2 regions of the Plantibacter sp. MMLR14_011 genome follow, and region 1 is predicted to be linked to the other one. Evidence: riboswitches for the same ligand, from Rfam matches in the RefSeq annotation. Region 1 holds a riboswitch; the other holds the start of a gene.
What was found. Region 1 has a riboswitch for thiamine pyrophosphate ahead of thiM (hydroxyethylthiazole kinase). Riboswitches for the same ligand answer to the same signal wherever they lie in the genome.

Region 1 (7,554 bases):
CCGTCCGACGGCGAGCAGGCGACGTTCGCGGACTCCGCGATCGACGCGGACGCGGCCATGACGTGGGCTGCGGTCCCCGGGGTGGACGGTGTCCAGGAGCTCGGCATCAGCCAGACGCGGATGACCACGGACGATGCGCGCACCTCCGTGGCGCTGTTCGGGATCAGTGGTGACGCCGTCGCGGGTCGCACCGTCGACGTGCCCGCCGACGGGACCGCCCGCCTGAGTCGGACCGCCGCGGAGGCCCTCCACGTCTCCCGAGGCGACACCGTCTCGATCGGTGGCAGCGAACTCGAGGTCGGTTCGGTCGTCGACGACCAGTGGTACAGCCACACGCCGGTCGTCTGGACGAGCCTGGCCGAGTGGCGGTCGCTGCAGGCTGCGCAAGGGTCCCCCGGCGACGGAGCGACCGCGCTCGCCATCACCGGGAACCCGAGCGCCGAAGCGGTGACGGGCGTGGAGCAGGCCACCGGCACGGTGTCGAAGGACGTCCTGTCGTCCTTGCTCGCGATCGGCTCGTTCCGCTCCGAGATCGGATCGCTCCTCCTCATGGTCGCCATGCTGTTCGGGATCTCCGCGCTCGTCATCGGAGCCTTCTTCACGGTGTGGACCATGCAGCGCGCGGGTGACGTGGCGATCCTCAAAGCGCTCGGCGCGACGACCCGTCGGCTGTCGCTCGATGCGCTCGGCCAGGCGCTCGTCCTCCTCGTCATCGGTGTCGGGCTCGGCATCGGCATCACCGCCGCACTCGGTTCCGCGGCGGGCACGGCACTGCCCTTCGTGCTCAGCCCATTGACGACGCTCGTGCCCGGGGTGATCATGATCGTCCTCGGTCTGATCGGAGCGGCGTTCGCCCTGCGGTCCATCCTCTCGGCCGACCCGCTGACCGCGCTCGGCGGCAACCGGTGAACGCGCCCGACCTCCCTGTCTCCTTCCTCGCACCCACCCTCGTCACCATCGGAGTCTCCGCATGATCTCGCTCACCGACGTCACCCTCACCTTCCCCGACGGCGACCACCGCGTCACCGCCGTCGACCACGCGACCCTCACCGTCCCGGCCGGGACCGTCACCGCGCTCACCGGGCCGTCGGGCTCCGGGAAGTCGAGTGTGCTCGCCGTCGCAGCCGGCCTCATCCGGCCCGACAGCGGCCTGGTGGAGGTGGCGGGGGTCGACGTCACCTCCCTCGACCGCCGTGCGGCCACCGACTTCCGCCGCACGAGGCTCGGCGTCGTGTTCCAGCAGGCCAACCTGCTGCCGTCGCTCACGTCCCTCGAGCAGTTGTGCGTCCTCGGGACGCTCGGCGGCCGCACGTCGCGGACCGACCGGACGCGCACCCGCGAGCGGGCCGCGATGCTGCTCGCCGCCGTCGGGCTCGGCGACCAGGCAGGCAAGCGGCCGCATCAGCTCTCGGGTGGTCAGCGGCAGCGGGTCAACATCGCGCGCGCCCTCATGAACGAGCCCGACGCCCTCGTCGTGGATGAGCCGACCAGTGCGCTCGACCACGAGCGGGGATCCGCGATCATCGAGCTCATCCTCGAACTCACCGCGACCTCGGGCGCCGCGACGCTGCTGGTCACCCACGATCGGAGTCACCTCGACCGCATGGACCAGGTGCTCGTCATGGAGGACGGTCGGCTCAGCGCCGCCGCCGACGCGCTGGCCCTGCGGTCCTGAGGTCCTCCGTCGCCCGGCGGTAGGGTGAGGTCACGTCGAGAGAGGACCGCCATGCGCCGTGCCACCCGTGGGCTGACCGTGATCGCGATCGTCGGAGCGGTGCTCGGCACGAGTGCCTGCACCGGTGGCGCGGACTCACCCTCCGGTCAGAGCTCCGCGAGCGAGGCCGGCGTGATCGCACCCGTCATCGTGCAGCTCGTCGATCAGGACGGCCGCACCGTCACCGTCGGCCTCGACAACGTGGTGGACCTCGTCGCCGTCGATCCGACCGTGTGGTCCGCGGAGATCGAGGATCCGTCGATCGCGGAGTACGTGCCGGGCGGCTCCCGCGGCGGCGCGTCCTTCAACCCCGGTCTGCAGCCGCTCGAGGTCGGGAGCACGACGGTGACACTGACGAACAGCTCGGACGATTCGACCGTCGTCCTCACGCTCGAGGTCGTCGACCGATCCTGAGCCGGGCACTCGGACGAACCGAACCGGCCCCTGAGCCGTTCGGAGGGCGCACCCCAACCGGTCCCTGAGCTGCGCCGCACTGAGCCTGTCGAAGTGTCGAAGGGCGTTCAGATGTTGAGGTAACGGCAGAGGTACGCCGTGGTGACCTCGACCTCGACCTGGAAGCTGCTGCTCCCCGGGACGCTGAACTGCGCGTCGGGCCCGAAGTCCTGCCACGCACTCGTGTTCGGCAGCAGCACGCGGAGCTTGCCGGAGATCACGGACATCTCCTCGGCCTTGCCCGTGGTGAAGGTGTACTCCCCCGGCTCCATCACTCCGACGCTGGCCGACTCCGCACCGGGCTCGTTCGTGGTGAAGCCGATCGACTTCACGTTGCCGTCGAAGTACTCGTTGCTCGTCAGCATCAGGGGCCTCTCGTCGTGGTCCGGGACCGCGGCGGCGGATCCGGCCTTCATCGTATCGGCTCGGCGAAGAAGGCCTCCTCGTGAGCGGCCGAGGCGAGGAACGCCCGTCGCATCGTGTCGCGGCCGGTCTCGTCCGCGCGAGCTGCCGCCCCGGCGACGATCTCGATCGCCCGGGTGTTCGCGGTCGCGAAGGCGGGGTCGGCGTAGGTGTCGAGCCACGCGGCGAACGGGTGCTCCGCGTGTGATGCGCCCACGAGCCGTTCACCGAGATCCTGGTAGATCCAGTAGCAGGGCAACACGGCGGCGACCACCCGCCCGTAGTCGCCGTCGGCCGTCGCCGCGTGCAGGTGGTCGAGGTACGCCGTGGTCGTCGCCGACGGTTCCACCTCCATACCGCTGACGGCATACGCGCTGAGCCAGGTGCGGTGCAGCTCCATCTCGGCCTCGATCGAGCCCGCCGCGCCGGTCGCCCAGAACACCTGCTCCTCGGCCGTCGGTGCCAAGGCACTCGCTCGTGCGAGGACCCGCGAGTAGGCCCGCAGGTAGATCGCGTCCTGCTGCAGGTACCAGGCGAACCGGGCTGGATCGAGGGTCCCGTCGGCGAGCGTCGTCACGAACGGCAGGTGGTCGATCCGGTCCCGCAGCTCGGCGATGTCCTCCCACCAGTCGGCGACGATGTCGGCACCGTCCTGCCGCCGTGAGGTCGTCCCACCCGCTGCCCACAGCTCGGCGAAGTGGCTGATCGGGCCGTTGCCCGAGCCGACCTCGAGCGCGTCCGCGTGCCGGAGGCTCGTCGTGAGCCACGCCTTCGCCTCGCCGAGCGCCTCGGTCCAGGACCCCGACCGGGCGACGAGGGTGGCCATCGCGCTCGACAGGGAGCACCCGGTCCCATGGGTGTTCCGTGTGTCGACTCGGAGACCGTCGAACTCGACGAGTGATCGGTCGTCGCCCAGACCACCGGTGGCGTCGACGAGCGCATCCGGGCACGCGGTCGTCCCCGTCAGGTGCCCGCCCTTCACGAGCACGATCACGCCCGCCTGCACCGAGACCCGCTCCGCCTGCGCGAGTGCGTCGGCCCAACTCGTCGCCACCGGTTCGTCCGCGAGGACGGCGAGCTCCGGCAGGTTCGGGGTCACGAGGTCGACGTGCGGCAGGAGCGCGCGCATGGCCGCTTCGGCGTCGCGGTGGAGGAGACGGTCGCCGCTCGTCGCCACCATCACCGGGTCGAGGACGACGGGTCCGGTCTCGGTCTCCTGCAGCCAGGTCGACACGGTGTCGATGATCGCGACATCGCCCAGCATCCCGATCTTGACCGCGTCGATCACCACGTCGTCCGCGACCGCGTCCAACTGCTCGCGGAGGAACCCGACGGGCGGAGTGTGCACGGACCGGACGCCCCGGGTGTTCTGCGCGACGAGCGCGGTGACGACCGCCATGCCGTATCCGCCGTTCGCGGCGATGCTCTTGAGGTCGGCCTGGATCCCGGCACCACCGGTCGGGTCGGTCCCGGCGATGCTCAGCACCCGGGGTGTCTCGCGGACCACGACAAGACGTCTGCCGTGCACCCGGTTCGAGGTCACGGACACCGCCGTCGTCGACGGTTCCACGGCGCTCATGCCGAGACCTCGGTCCACGCCGCGCGGAACGCCCGTGCGGCATCGGCCGGATCGTCGGCGGCGCAGATGGCGGAGACGACGGCGAGACCAGCGGCACCGGCGGCGTGGAGCTCGACCGTGTCGTCCAGTGACACCCCACCGATGGCGACGCACGGGAGCGGGGTCGCGGCGGCGATCGCGGCGAACCCCTCCACGCCCAGCGGCTGCGGGTGGTCCGGCTTCGTCGTCGTCGGGCGGATGACGCCGACGCCCAGGTAGTCGACGGTCCCCGGTGACAGCGCTGCGACCGCGTCGAGGTGCGCCGGGGTGTTCGCCGTCAGTCCCACGACGGCGGCCTGTCCCACGATGCGACGCACGGCGTCGACCGGGAGATCGCTCTGACCCACGTGGACGCCGTGGACGACGGCACCGGCGGAACGGGCTGCGAGGAAGACGTCCACCCGGTCGTCGACGAGGAGCAGCGCCCGCCCGGCGACGACCTCCGCCGCACGCACGGTCAGGTCGAACAGCGCTCGCGCCGACGCGGTCTTCTCCCGCAGCTGGACCGCGGTCACCCCGCCGTCGACGGCTCGGCGCACGACGTCGAGGACACCGCGATCCCCGCTGGCCGAGGCGTCCGTGACGAGGTAGGTGGCGATGCCGCGGCGCACGAGCTCGGCGTGCGAACGGGCCGCGAGGACCCGGTCCGCGGTGGTCGAGGCGCTCACGCGATCACCGCCAGGCTGCGGACGGTGTCGGCCTCGAGGAGGTGGAGGTGGTCGAGGAAGGCTGGAGCGAAGGAGCCGGGGCCGCGGCTCTCCGCAGCCGCAAGCTGCGCGGCGACCGTGTACGCGGTGGTCGCCGCGACCGTCGTCAGCAACCGGTCGTCGTCGAGTGAGGCGAAGGCGGCGAGTACGGCACCGAGGGCACAGCCACCGCCCGTCACGAGGGTGAGCCAGGCGTGCCCGTTCGAGCAGCGGACGATGCGCTCACCGTCGGTGATGACGTCCGTCGGGCCGGAGATCGCGACGACGGCGCCCGAGGTGCGGGCGATCGCGGTGGCCGCCTCGATCGCGCTGTCGACCGAGTCGGTGCTGTCGACCCCGCGACCGCCGGCGCCCAGTCCGGCGAGGGCGATGATCTCGCTGGCGTTGCCGCGGACGACCGTCGGCCGGAGCGCGAGGAGGTCGGCGGCGAGCGCCGTGCGCACCGGCAGGAAGCCGACGGCCACGGGGTCGAGCACCCACGGTGTGCCGGCGTCGTTCGCCGCGGAGGCGGCCTCGACCATCGCCTCGCGCTGCTCCGCCTGCGGCGTCCCGAGATTGAGGAGCACCCCGGAGGCGATGCGGGCGAACGGACCGGCCTCGGTGGGGATGTCGGTCATCGCCGGGGCGGCGCCGATGGCGAGCAGGACGTTCGCGGTGAAGTTCGTCACCACGGCGTTCGTGATCGATTGAACGAGCGGCGCGTGCTCGCGCAGGCGCTCGAGGAGGTCCCCGGACGCGCTCGCGAACTCGCCGACGGACGAGTCGTCGGTGGACGGGTGGGCGGACTGCTGCGGTGTGCGAACGCTCATTCGCGACATCCCTTCGCTCGGACTAACGAGATCAGGTTCGACGGGTGTGTTCTCAGCCGATCGTCGTGGGATCGGCACCCCGTGTCACTCGCGACCACCCTAGCGGGTCGGCCCGGCTTCCCGTCCAGCGGGCGGGCGAGGATGATGGAGGGATGGACTTCTTCGAGCTGGTCACCATCGTCTTCGAGGTCGCCGGTGTCGGGGCGATGGTCGTGGGCTTCGTGATCGCCGTCACCCTCTCGGCCCGCCTGTGGTGGAGCACGCGCGACGGCGCTCGGGCCTTCCGGATGCTGCGGGAGACGATCGGCTCGGTCATCCTGCTCGGGCTGGAGATCCTCGTGGCCGCAGACCTCGTGAAGACGGTCACGTCGACGCCGTCGCTGACCGACGCGCTCGTCCTCGCGATCATCGTCGTCATCCGCACCCTGCTGAGCTTCTCCCTGCAGATCGAGATCGAGGGCACCCTCCCCTGGAGGCGCCTGGCGACGACCGGCCCGCAGTTGTTCGACCGCGCGGTCAAGCGCGGCGGCGAACGCACCCGACGTCGCGCCGAGGAGCAGGACGCCTCGGCCCAGGATCTCGAACCGTCCGATGCGACGCCGGCACCGACGGTCGCGGCGCAGCCGATCCCCGACGACGAGGACGGCTTCCCGGAGCTCCGCAGTCGCAGCTAGCGCGGCACAGCTAGCGTGCCGCGGAGGCCGCCCAGGTGTCGCGGATGAGGTCGGGCAGCAGGCGCATGTCGTCGAAGACGTGGGTGCCGTCGCCGATGAGCCGCTCGGCGGGCGTCATGCCGCCGGCGTAGGCGTAGACCGTCATGCCGGCCGCACGGGCAGCCAGGACGCCGACGACGCTGTCCTCGACGACCGCGCACCGCTCGGGGGCCGTGTCGAAGTCGGCGGCGGCGTGCAGGAAGAGGTCGGGTGCGGGCTTGCCGACGGCGACGTCGGTCGCGCTGAAGATGCGCCCGTCGAAGCGGTCGTGGATGCCCACCTGCCCGAGGTTGCGGACGACGTCGTGCAGCATCCCGTTCGAGGCGACGCACAGCGGCACCCCGGTCGCAGCGATACCGTCGAGGGCGTCGACGACCCCGTCGACGGCCTCGAGCTCACGTTCGCAGATGCCGCGGAACATGTCGCTCCAGCGCTGGATCCAGTCGGCCTCGAGCGGCTTCCCGAGGCGCTGCTCGACCAGCGTCGCGTACGTCTCGAGTGAGGCGCCGACGAAGAGCTCCCGCACCTCCGCCTCGGTGTAGTCGCCGCCGACCTCGTTGAGGAGCTGCAGGTTCACCCGGACGGAGATGCGTTCCGTGTCGACGAGCGTGCCGTCGCAGTCGAAGATGACGAGGTCCGGATAGTCGACTGGCATGCTCCGAGCCTAAACGACGCCGCCTGCGCTGTGGCCGTGTGCCATCCGGTGGGGGCCTCCGACGATGGTCGGCGCGGCGCTCAGCGGGCCGCGCGGACGCCCTGTCGCTGCCAGGTGACGACCATGCGTCGCGCATACTGGGTCGCCGCGACGAAGTGGCCGAGGAGTCCGAGGAGGATCGCCACGAAGCCGACCCCGCCGAAGACCCGGTGGAGCGCCGACGCCGGATCCCCGCCGCCGAGCGCGAGGCCCGTGAGCAGCGCGAAGAAGCCGACGAAGAGGAACACCGTCCGGATCTTGCCGGCGATGCTCACCGGCACCTCCGGCGTCCCGCGGAACGCGACGACGGCGACGAACGCGAGCAGGAGGTCGGGGACGATCATGACCACGAACACCTGCCATGGGATGATCTGCGCGATGGCGAACGACGCGGCGACCACGACCACGGTCAGGCGGTCGGCGACCCCGTCGAGCCAGGTGCCG
Region 2 (7,554 bases), on a different contig from region 1:
GGCAAGCGGTCGAGTTCGTCCACCACGAGCGCTTCGAACGCCTCGGTGTCCAGCTCCAACATGCCCGCTCCCCGGATACGACAGAAGCCGGAGGGATCCTCCGGCTTCTGTACGACATGGGGTGAGTAACGGGGCTTGAACCCGCGACCTCCTGGACCACAACCAGGCGCTCTGCCAACTGAGCTATACCCACCATGCGACCTGCTCCGCGGAGACCGCGTCACAAGCGACTGGACGAGTCTATTACATGTTTGGGGCGTACCGTGACACGACGGCTTCCGAAACCTGCTTCGCGTCGTCGGACGACGGGCCGGGGAGGTCGACGAACAACGCTCCGCGGTAGTAGGCGAGCTCACGGATCGACTCGAGGATGTCCGCCAGCGCACGGTGTCCGCCGTGCTTCGACGGGGCGTTGAAGTACACCCGCGGGTACCACCGACGGGCCAGTTCCTTGATGGAGGAGACGTCGACGTTGCGGTAGTGCAGGTGGGCGTCGAGCCGCGGCATGTACCGCGCGAGGAATCCGCGGTCGGTCCCGATGGTGTTCCCGGCCAGCGGCGCCTTCGACTCGTCGGGGACGAAGCGCTGGATGTACTCGATGACCTGGAACTCGGCGTCCGCGACGCTCACACCGTTCGGGATCTCCTCGAGCAGCCCCGACGTGCGGTGCATGTTCGTCACGAACTCACCCATGTTGTCGAGGGCCGACTGATCGGGCTTGATCACGACGGAGTAACCCGGGTCGAGGATGTTCAGTTCGAAGTCGGTGATCACGACGGCGATCTCGACGAGTTCGTCGACCTCCAGCTCGAGTCCGGTCATCTCGCAGTCGATCCAGACCAGACGGTCCCCAGCTGTGCTCATGGGTCGAGTCTACTCAGCACGACCGACGCCGCCGGTTCCGTAGACTCGAGCAGTGATCATCGCCATCTCCGTCCTGCTGCTCGTCAACGGTGTCTACAACGTCGTCGTCTGGCCCCGCTTCCTCAAGCGGATCGTCGCCGACCCGCGTGCCCGCGACGATCAGGGACGTGCGACGACGTTCCTGCGCGTGCACGTCATCCTCATCAGCATCGCCCTCGTCCTCGCAGCCCTGTCGCTGGTCTTCGGTGTCCTCGGCCTCCTCGGCGTCGGCGCCTGAGACACCGCTGCGGTATCCTGGACGACGCCCGCCTCCGTAGCTCAGGGGATAGAGCAGGAGCCTTCTAATCTCTTGGTCGCAGGTTCGAATCCTGCCGGGGGCACCTCACACGACATCGCGGACCCTTCTCATCTCTTGGTCGCAGGTTCGAATCCTGCCGGGGGCACACCCACCCTTCGACAAGTTCAGGGACCGAGATCGCGGTCGGTCGTCAGGCGCGGAGCCAGGAGTTCCAGCGGCCCACTTCGTCGCGCCTCAGGGCGTCGAGGACGAGTGCGGAGACCCGGTCCGCCGCGCCGGTCGCCTCGATGCGGAGCCCGGCATCGAGGTCGGGCCGCTCCCGCTCGATGAACGCGTCCTCCTGGAGGGTCCACCCCGCGAGCCAGTCCACACCGTCACCGCGCCCGATGAGGCGGTCCGTGCGCTGCACCACCGGCGCGTCGAGCCACAGCACCGTGTCGGCGAGCACCCGCGACGACCGCGACGACGACCCGCAACCCTCGACGACGAGTGGACGGTCGCTCGGCACGAGGTGCACCTCCGCACGGGCGGACCGTTCCCAGTCCCAGCGCCGCCACTCCCCCGCGCGTCGCTCGGCGAACGGTCTGAGGATCCACTCGACGAGGAGTCGAGCACCTTCCTCGAGCCCTTCCCACCCCGGATACAGGTCGTCCATGTGGATGACCGTACTGTCGGTCAACGCGGACGCCACCGAAGAGGCGAGCGTCGTCTTCCCCGTGCCCGAGCGACCGTCGACGAGCAGGACCGGCGGGACCGCGCTCACTGGCCCACGACCCGGAACGTACCGGCGAGGACCGCCGTGGACAGCGCGAGGGCCATGATCACGATCGTCACCAGGACGGCAATGAGATCGGCCCGGCCCAGGCGGGACGGTCTGGCCCAGGTGCGTTCGATCGGTGCCCCGAACCCCCGCGCCTCCATCGCCGTCGCGAGTTTGCTCCCCCGTCGTATTGCGAACACCAGCAGGACGAAGGCCATGGAGGCGAACCGGCGGACCACTCCCCGGTCCCCCAAGCCACGGGCACGACGGGCGAGCGCGAGACTGCGCCAGTCGTCGATGAAGAGTCCGAGCATCCGCGCTCCAGCGAGGATCCCGAGCACGAACCTCGACGGCAGCTTCGCGATCTGGGACAGGCCGTCGGCCAGATCGGTCGGGTCCACCCGCGCGAAGAGCAGGATCGTCGGGAGACCGAGCGCCAACACGCGGATCGTCACGGCGACCGCCAGCTCGATCGAGTTGTCCGTCACGCGGACGAACCCGAGCGACAGGTACTCCGTCCCTCCCGGCTTCGCGTACAACAGCATGCTGATCCCGCCGATGGGCGCGAAGACGAGCACCGGCAGGGCCCGCTTCAGCAACGCGGTGAACCGCAGGCCGGAGAGCGGGAACAGCATCACTTCGAGCAGGACCGCCGTGCTCGCACTCACCCAGTCGATCGTCAGCAGCAACGGGACGGACAGGATCAGGACGGCCAGCACCTTCGTCACCGGATTCACCCGATCGAGCGGCGGTCGATGGTGCAGCACCGTCGAGCGCTCCGCTGCCGTGAGGCTCGTCATGCGGCCCGCCTCCGGAGCTCCGGCGGTTCGAGGAGGATGCGATGGTCGCCCAGATGCTCGACGACCCCCGCGTCATGCGTGACGGAGACGATCGTCGCGCCGCGTTCGAGCTCGTGCTGCAGCAGGCGGACGAGTGACAACCACGTGCGTCGATCCTGCCCGAACGTCGGTTCGTCGAGGACCATGACCGCCGGCCGGGCGGCGAGGACGGTGGCCACCGACAACCGGCGCTTCTGACCCCCCGAGAGACTGAACGGGTTCGCCTCGGCGAGACGACCGAGACCGAGCGCATCGAGGATCTCGGAGACCCGCTCGTCGATGGCGGTCCGGGACCAGCGGAGGGCCTGCAGGCCGACACCGAGCTCGTTCCGCACGGTCGATGAGACGAACTGGTGCTCGGGATCCTGGAAGACCGTCCCGATGCGCGTGAGCAACTCGGTCGACTTCCAGCGGATCGGCCGGGATCCCAGCCTGCCGGCGAGCTGCGGAGCGGCGGTCACCGTCCCCGTGATCTCCGGCAGCAGTCCCGCCAGCGTGAGCGCGAGCGTGGACTTCCCCGCGCCGTTGGGGCCGACGATGACGGTCCCCGCGCCTTCGGGCACCGCGAGCCCCAGGTGCTCCTGTACCGGCTGCTTCCGCGTTCGACCGATCGCCAGGTCGTCGGTCGTGATGACCGCCGCTGATGGGCCGGACACCGGACGAGGGGCCAACCCCAGCGGGATGCCCGGCACCCAGACGCCCGCATCGGCCAGGCGCTGCCCGACGTCGTCGAGGACGAGGTCGGGTGGCCCGTCGGCGAGGACACCGCCGTCGGCGTCGAGCACGACGACCCTGGTCATCAGCTCGCGCCAGACGTCGACGCGGTGTTCGATGACGACCAGGGTGGACGAACCGTCATCGACCAGCCGAGCGACGGCGTCCCGCACCTCGGCCACCCCGGCCGGGTCGAGGTTCGCGGTCGGTTCGTCGAGCAGGAGGAGCGAGGGGTGCATGGCGAGTACGCCGGCGAGGGCCAGCCGCTGTTTCTGACCACCGGACAGCGCCGAGGTCGAGTGGTCCAGCGGCAGGTCCAGTCCGACGGCCTCCAGCGAGGCGTCCACGCGGCGCCAGATCTCCTCGCGCTCGACGCCGAGGTTCTCGCAGCCGAAGGCGACGTCGTCGCCGACCTTGGACAGGATCACCTGCGAGTCGGGATCCTGCAGCACGAGCCCGATGCGACCCCTCGCTCGTTCAGGCGGAACGCCGTCCACGAGGAGCGTGCCGTGGGACTCCCCCTCGTCCGCACCGCCGAGGACGCCGGCGAGTGCGTGGATCAGCGTCGACTTGCCGGCACCGGACCCCCCCAGGAGGAGGACCCGTTCGCCCGGTTCGATCACGAGGTCGAGGTCGCACACCGCCCAGGCCTTCCGACCGGCATGACGCCACCCCCAGTCCCGCGCGACGACGCGCGCCGGACCGGTAGCTCCCGGCACGATCAAACCTCGCGCCGAGCGTCCCGCCCCGACGCGAACCGACTGAGCGCTCCGGTCGACGCGAGTGCCCTGACGAGGGCCCAGCCGACGACACCGGCGAGGATCGCGCCCGAGACGAGCAGCGAACCGAGGTAGATCGCGTTGAACTCGACACCCTTCTCGAGGTTGCCCGACATGACGAGTTCGAGGAGCCACGCGCCGGCCCCGGCACCCGCCCCGGCGAGGATCGCCGGAACGAGGCCGAAGCGCTTGTACGCGAACGCCGCGAACACCAGCTCGGCACCGAGGCCCTGAGCGAGCCCGGAGTACACCGTCGTGATGCCCCATGCGTTGCCGATGAGGGCGGAGACGATCGCCCCGATGGTCTCGACGAGGAGGGCAGCGCCGGGCTTCCGGATGATGAGTCCGCCGAGCACCCCGCCGAGGAGCCAGATCCCGACGGCGATCCCGCCGAAACCGGGCGTGACGGCGCTGGCACCCGCGTACCAGAGTGATCCGATCGTGTTCCACGCCCAGAAGATGAGGCCGGTCGCGACGCCGAGTACGGCGACCACGACGATGTCGACGACCCTCCAGCGCAAGGTCCGCGACACAGCGCGTTCAGAGGGTGAGATCTTGGTCGATGCTGACACGATACGTGCCCTTCCTGTAGACGGAAAAGAGCACGGGATAGCGAGAAATGGTCTCCCTGCGCTGGCATGATCCAGATCAGGTTCGACGGTCGAAGGCGAATACCTTCCTCTCAGCCCGGTTCACCGGACTCCCGTGGTGGCACGAGTCTAACCCCTGCCGTGCGCGGTCGCACGACAGGGGTTGGACGGAGGGGGCTACTTCTTGAGGGCCTTGATGAGGCCGGCGAGCGCCTTGCCGCTCACCCAGATGAACGGGATCGCGACGGCGATCAGCGAGATGAGGTTCGGGTCGAAACGGAGACCCTCGTCGGTCTTGATGTAGGCACCGACGGGGATGGAGACGCCACCGCCGCCACCGCCGCTCGGGGCGTCGTCGCCGTCGCCCTCGGAGCCGCCGCCGAAGCCGTAGTACGTCAGCGCGACGGGCACGAGCTTCGTCCCGTCGATGTCCTGCTGCTCCCCATAGGCCGCGGTCACGCCGAGCCCCTTCGCCTGTTCTGCCAGCTTCTCCACGAGATTCGTCATACGGCGAGGCTATCGCTCGGCATCTCCCGGTCCAAGGGGTTGATCCGTGCTCCCAGCACCCTGCGAGTCTCCGCGACTGCCGAGTCCGCGACGCCTCGGCTTGCCGAGGAGGGAGGCGGGGGCGATCGCGAGATCGCCGAACCGGCTTGCGACCCGGTCGATCGTCTGCTCGGCTTCACGCCACTCCTCGTCCGGGTCCCAGAGCCCGGCACCGGCCTCATCGGCCGGGACGAGCTGGTCGACCTTCACCCCCACGAGGCGCACGAGGCGTCCGCCTCGATCGAGGTCGTCGAACAGCGAGGCCGCTTCGTCGTACACCCGCCGGCCCACGTTCGTGGCCTCGCCGATGGTGCGCGACCGGGTGACGACGCTGAAGTCCGCATAGCGCACGCGGATGCTGATCGTCCGGCCGGCGTAGCCGCCCTTCCGGAGTCGGATCGCGACGAGGCCGGCGAGGTTCAGCAGTTCGCGCTTGAGGATGGTCGGGTCGGAGACGTCGGTCGGGAAGGTCACCTCGTGGCTGACGCTCTTCTCGCGTCGTGCCAGCTCGATGCCGCGCGGATCGATCCCGTTCGCGAGCTCGAGGAGTCGGCGACCGGAGGCTTCGCCGACCGCGCGCTGGAGCATCGGAAGCGGGGTGGAGGCGAGCTGACCGATGGTCCGGATGCCCCGGTTCGTCAGCTGCTCCTCCGTCCGACCACCGACGCCCCACAGTGCACCGACCGGCAACGGGTGGAGGAACGCCAGGGTCTCGTCGGCCGGCACGACCAGCAGACCGTCGGGCTTGGACAGGCCGGAGGCGAGCTTCGCGACGTACTTCGTCGCCGCCAGGCCCACCGAGCACGGCAAGCCGGTCGCGTCGAGGACCCGTTGCTTCACGAGCGCGGCGATCGTCCGCGGGCTCCCGAGCAACCGGACCGCGCCGGAGACGTCGAGGAAGGCCTCGTCGATGCTCAGGGGTTCGACGAGCGGCGTGACCGACTCGAACACCTCCATCACCCGGTCGGAGTACTCGCGGTACCTGCCGTGGTGGGGCGGCAGCACGACGGCGCTCGGACAGAGCCGCATCGCCTGGGACACCGGCATCGCCGCGCGCACGCCGTACCGGCGTGCCTCGTAGCTGGCGGAGGTGACGACCGACCGCCCCTCCTTGTTGCCCACGATGATCGGCAGACCGCGCAGCTCGGGCCGTTCCAAGAGCTCGACCGAGACGAAGAACGCGTCCATGTCGACATGGAGGATGGGGGTACCGCTGTCGTCGGCATCGTGCGCCGAGACGCGACGAGACGCTCCATCCTGCCGACTCATACCTCCATTGTCGCAGTCGCCTCCGACACGCTCTCCACAAGGGCCGAGGCGGGAGCGCCCGGCGACGCTAGGCTGTCCGGCGATGAGCACGCGAACGCGGACCGGGTCGGCCCCGGCGGTCCCAGACCTCTCCGGGCGGGACCTCGCCCTCGACCTCGTGCGCGTGGCCTGCGTCGTCACGGTGGTCGTCGTCCACCTCCTGATGGTCGCCGTGGCGATCGAGCCGGACGGCGCGATCGGCATCTCCCGGGCGCTCGAGCAGCAGCCGTGGTTCGACACGGGCACCTGGTTCGGCCAGATCATGCCGCTGTTCTTCATCGTGGGCGGCTTCGCGACGATCACCGGCTGGCGCAGCACCGTCCGACGTGGTGGCGGGACCAGCGACTTCCTCCGGTCCCGGGTCTTCCGACTCGCCCTGCCGACGATCCCGGTCCTGCTCTTCCTCGCCGTCGGACTCTGGCTCGCCGGGGCGCTCGGTGTCGACCCCGCCATCATCGAGGCCGTCGCCGCAGGCGTCGGGTCCCCACTCTGGTTCCTGGCCGCCTACCTGCTGTGCCAGGCGGTCGCGCCCTTCCTGGCCACCTGGCACGACCGCCACCCCGTCCTGACCTGTGCGGCACTGCTGGCCGGTGTGATCCTCGTCGACGTCGTCCGGTACTCGACCGGCCTCCTCGGCATCGGTCTCGTCAACCTGGTGTTCGTCTGGCCACTGCTGCAGCAGTTCGGGTTCTTCCTGGCCGATGGTCGTCTCCGCACCGTCCCTCGCCTCGTCCTCGTGGCCGTGGTGCTCGTCTCCTACGGTGCGCTCGTGCCGATCACGACCTGGCTGCCGTACTCGACCAGCATGCTCGGCAACCTCAACCCACCGACCCTCCCCCTCGTCGTCCTCGGCATC

Region 2: linked by a shared signal. The riboswitch ahead of BIU99_RS20255 (ECF transporter S component) and the one ahead of thiM (hydroxyethylthiazole kinase) in region 1 are both predicted to bind thiamine pyrophosphate.

Annotation. Positions count from the first base shown of each region.
Region 1 is NZ_MJGW01000001.1:137,708-145,261, reverse strand. It holds gene BIU99_RS00705 (ABC transporter permease) at 1-909, shown strand, start outside; gene BIU99_RS00700 (ABC transporter ATP-binding protein) at 971-1,675, shown strand; gene BIU99_RS00695 (hypothetical protein) at 1,727-2,128, shown strand; gene BIU99_RS00690 (pyrimidine/purine nucleoside phosphorylase) at 2,236-2,532, opposite strand; gene BIU99_RS00685 (bifunctional hydroxymethylpyrimidine kinase/phosphomethylpyrimidine kinase) at 2,580-4,148, opposite strand; gene thiE (thiamine phosphate synthase) at 4,145-4,855, opposite strand; gene thiM (hydroxyethylthiazole kinase) at 4,852-5,703, opposite strand; TPP riboswitch at 5,695-5,795, opposite strand; gene BIU99_RS00670 (DUF1622 domain-containing protein) at 5,856-6,377, shown strand; gene BIU99_RS00665 (HAD family phosphatase) at 6,388-7,071, opposite strand; gene BIU99_RS00660 (CDP-alcohol phosphatidyltransferase family protein) at 7,152-7,554, opposite strand, start outside.
Region 2 is NZ_MJGW01000017.1:139,482-147,035, forward strand. It holds gene BIU99_RS09045 (metallopeptidase family protein) at 1-62, opposite strand, end outside; tRNA gene BIU99_RS09050 (tRNA-His) at 118-193, opposite strand; gene orn (oligoribonuclease) at 244-864, opposite strand; gene BIU99_RS09060 (SCO4848 family membrane protein) at 917-1,141, shown strand; tRNA gene BIU99_RS09065 (tRNA-Arg) at 1,172-1,244, shown strand; gene BIU99_RS09070 (hypothetical protein) at 1,353-1,817, opposite strand; gene BIU99_RS09075 (energy-coupling factor transporter transmembrane protein EcfT) at 1,922-2,722, opposite strand; gene BIU99_RS09080 (ABC transporter ATP-binding protein) at 2,719-4,194, opposite strand; gene BIU99_RS20255 (ECF transporter S component) at 4,197-4,787, opposite strand; TPP riboswitch at 4,863-4,971, opposite strand; gene BIU99_RS09090 (hypothetical protein) at 5,022-5,351, opposite strand; gene dinB (DNA polymerase IV) at 5,361-6,659, opposite strand; gene BIU99_RS09100 (acyltransferase) at 6,742-7,554, shown strand, end outside.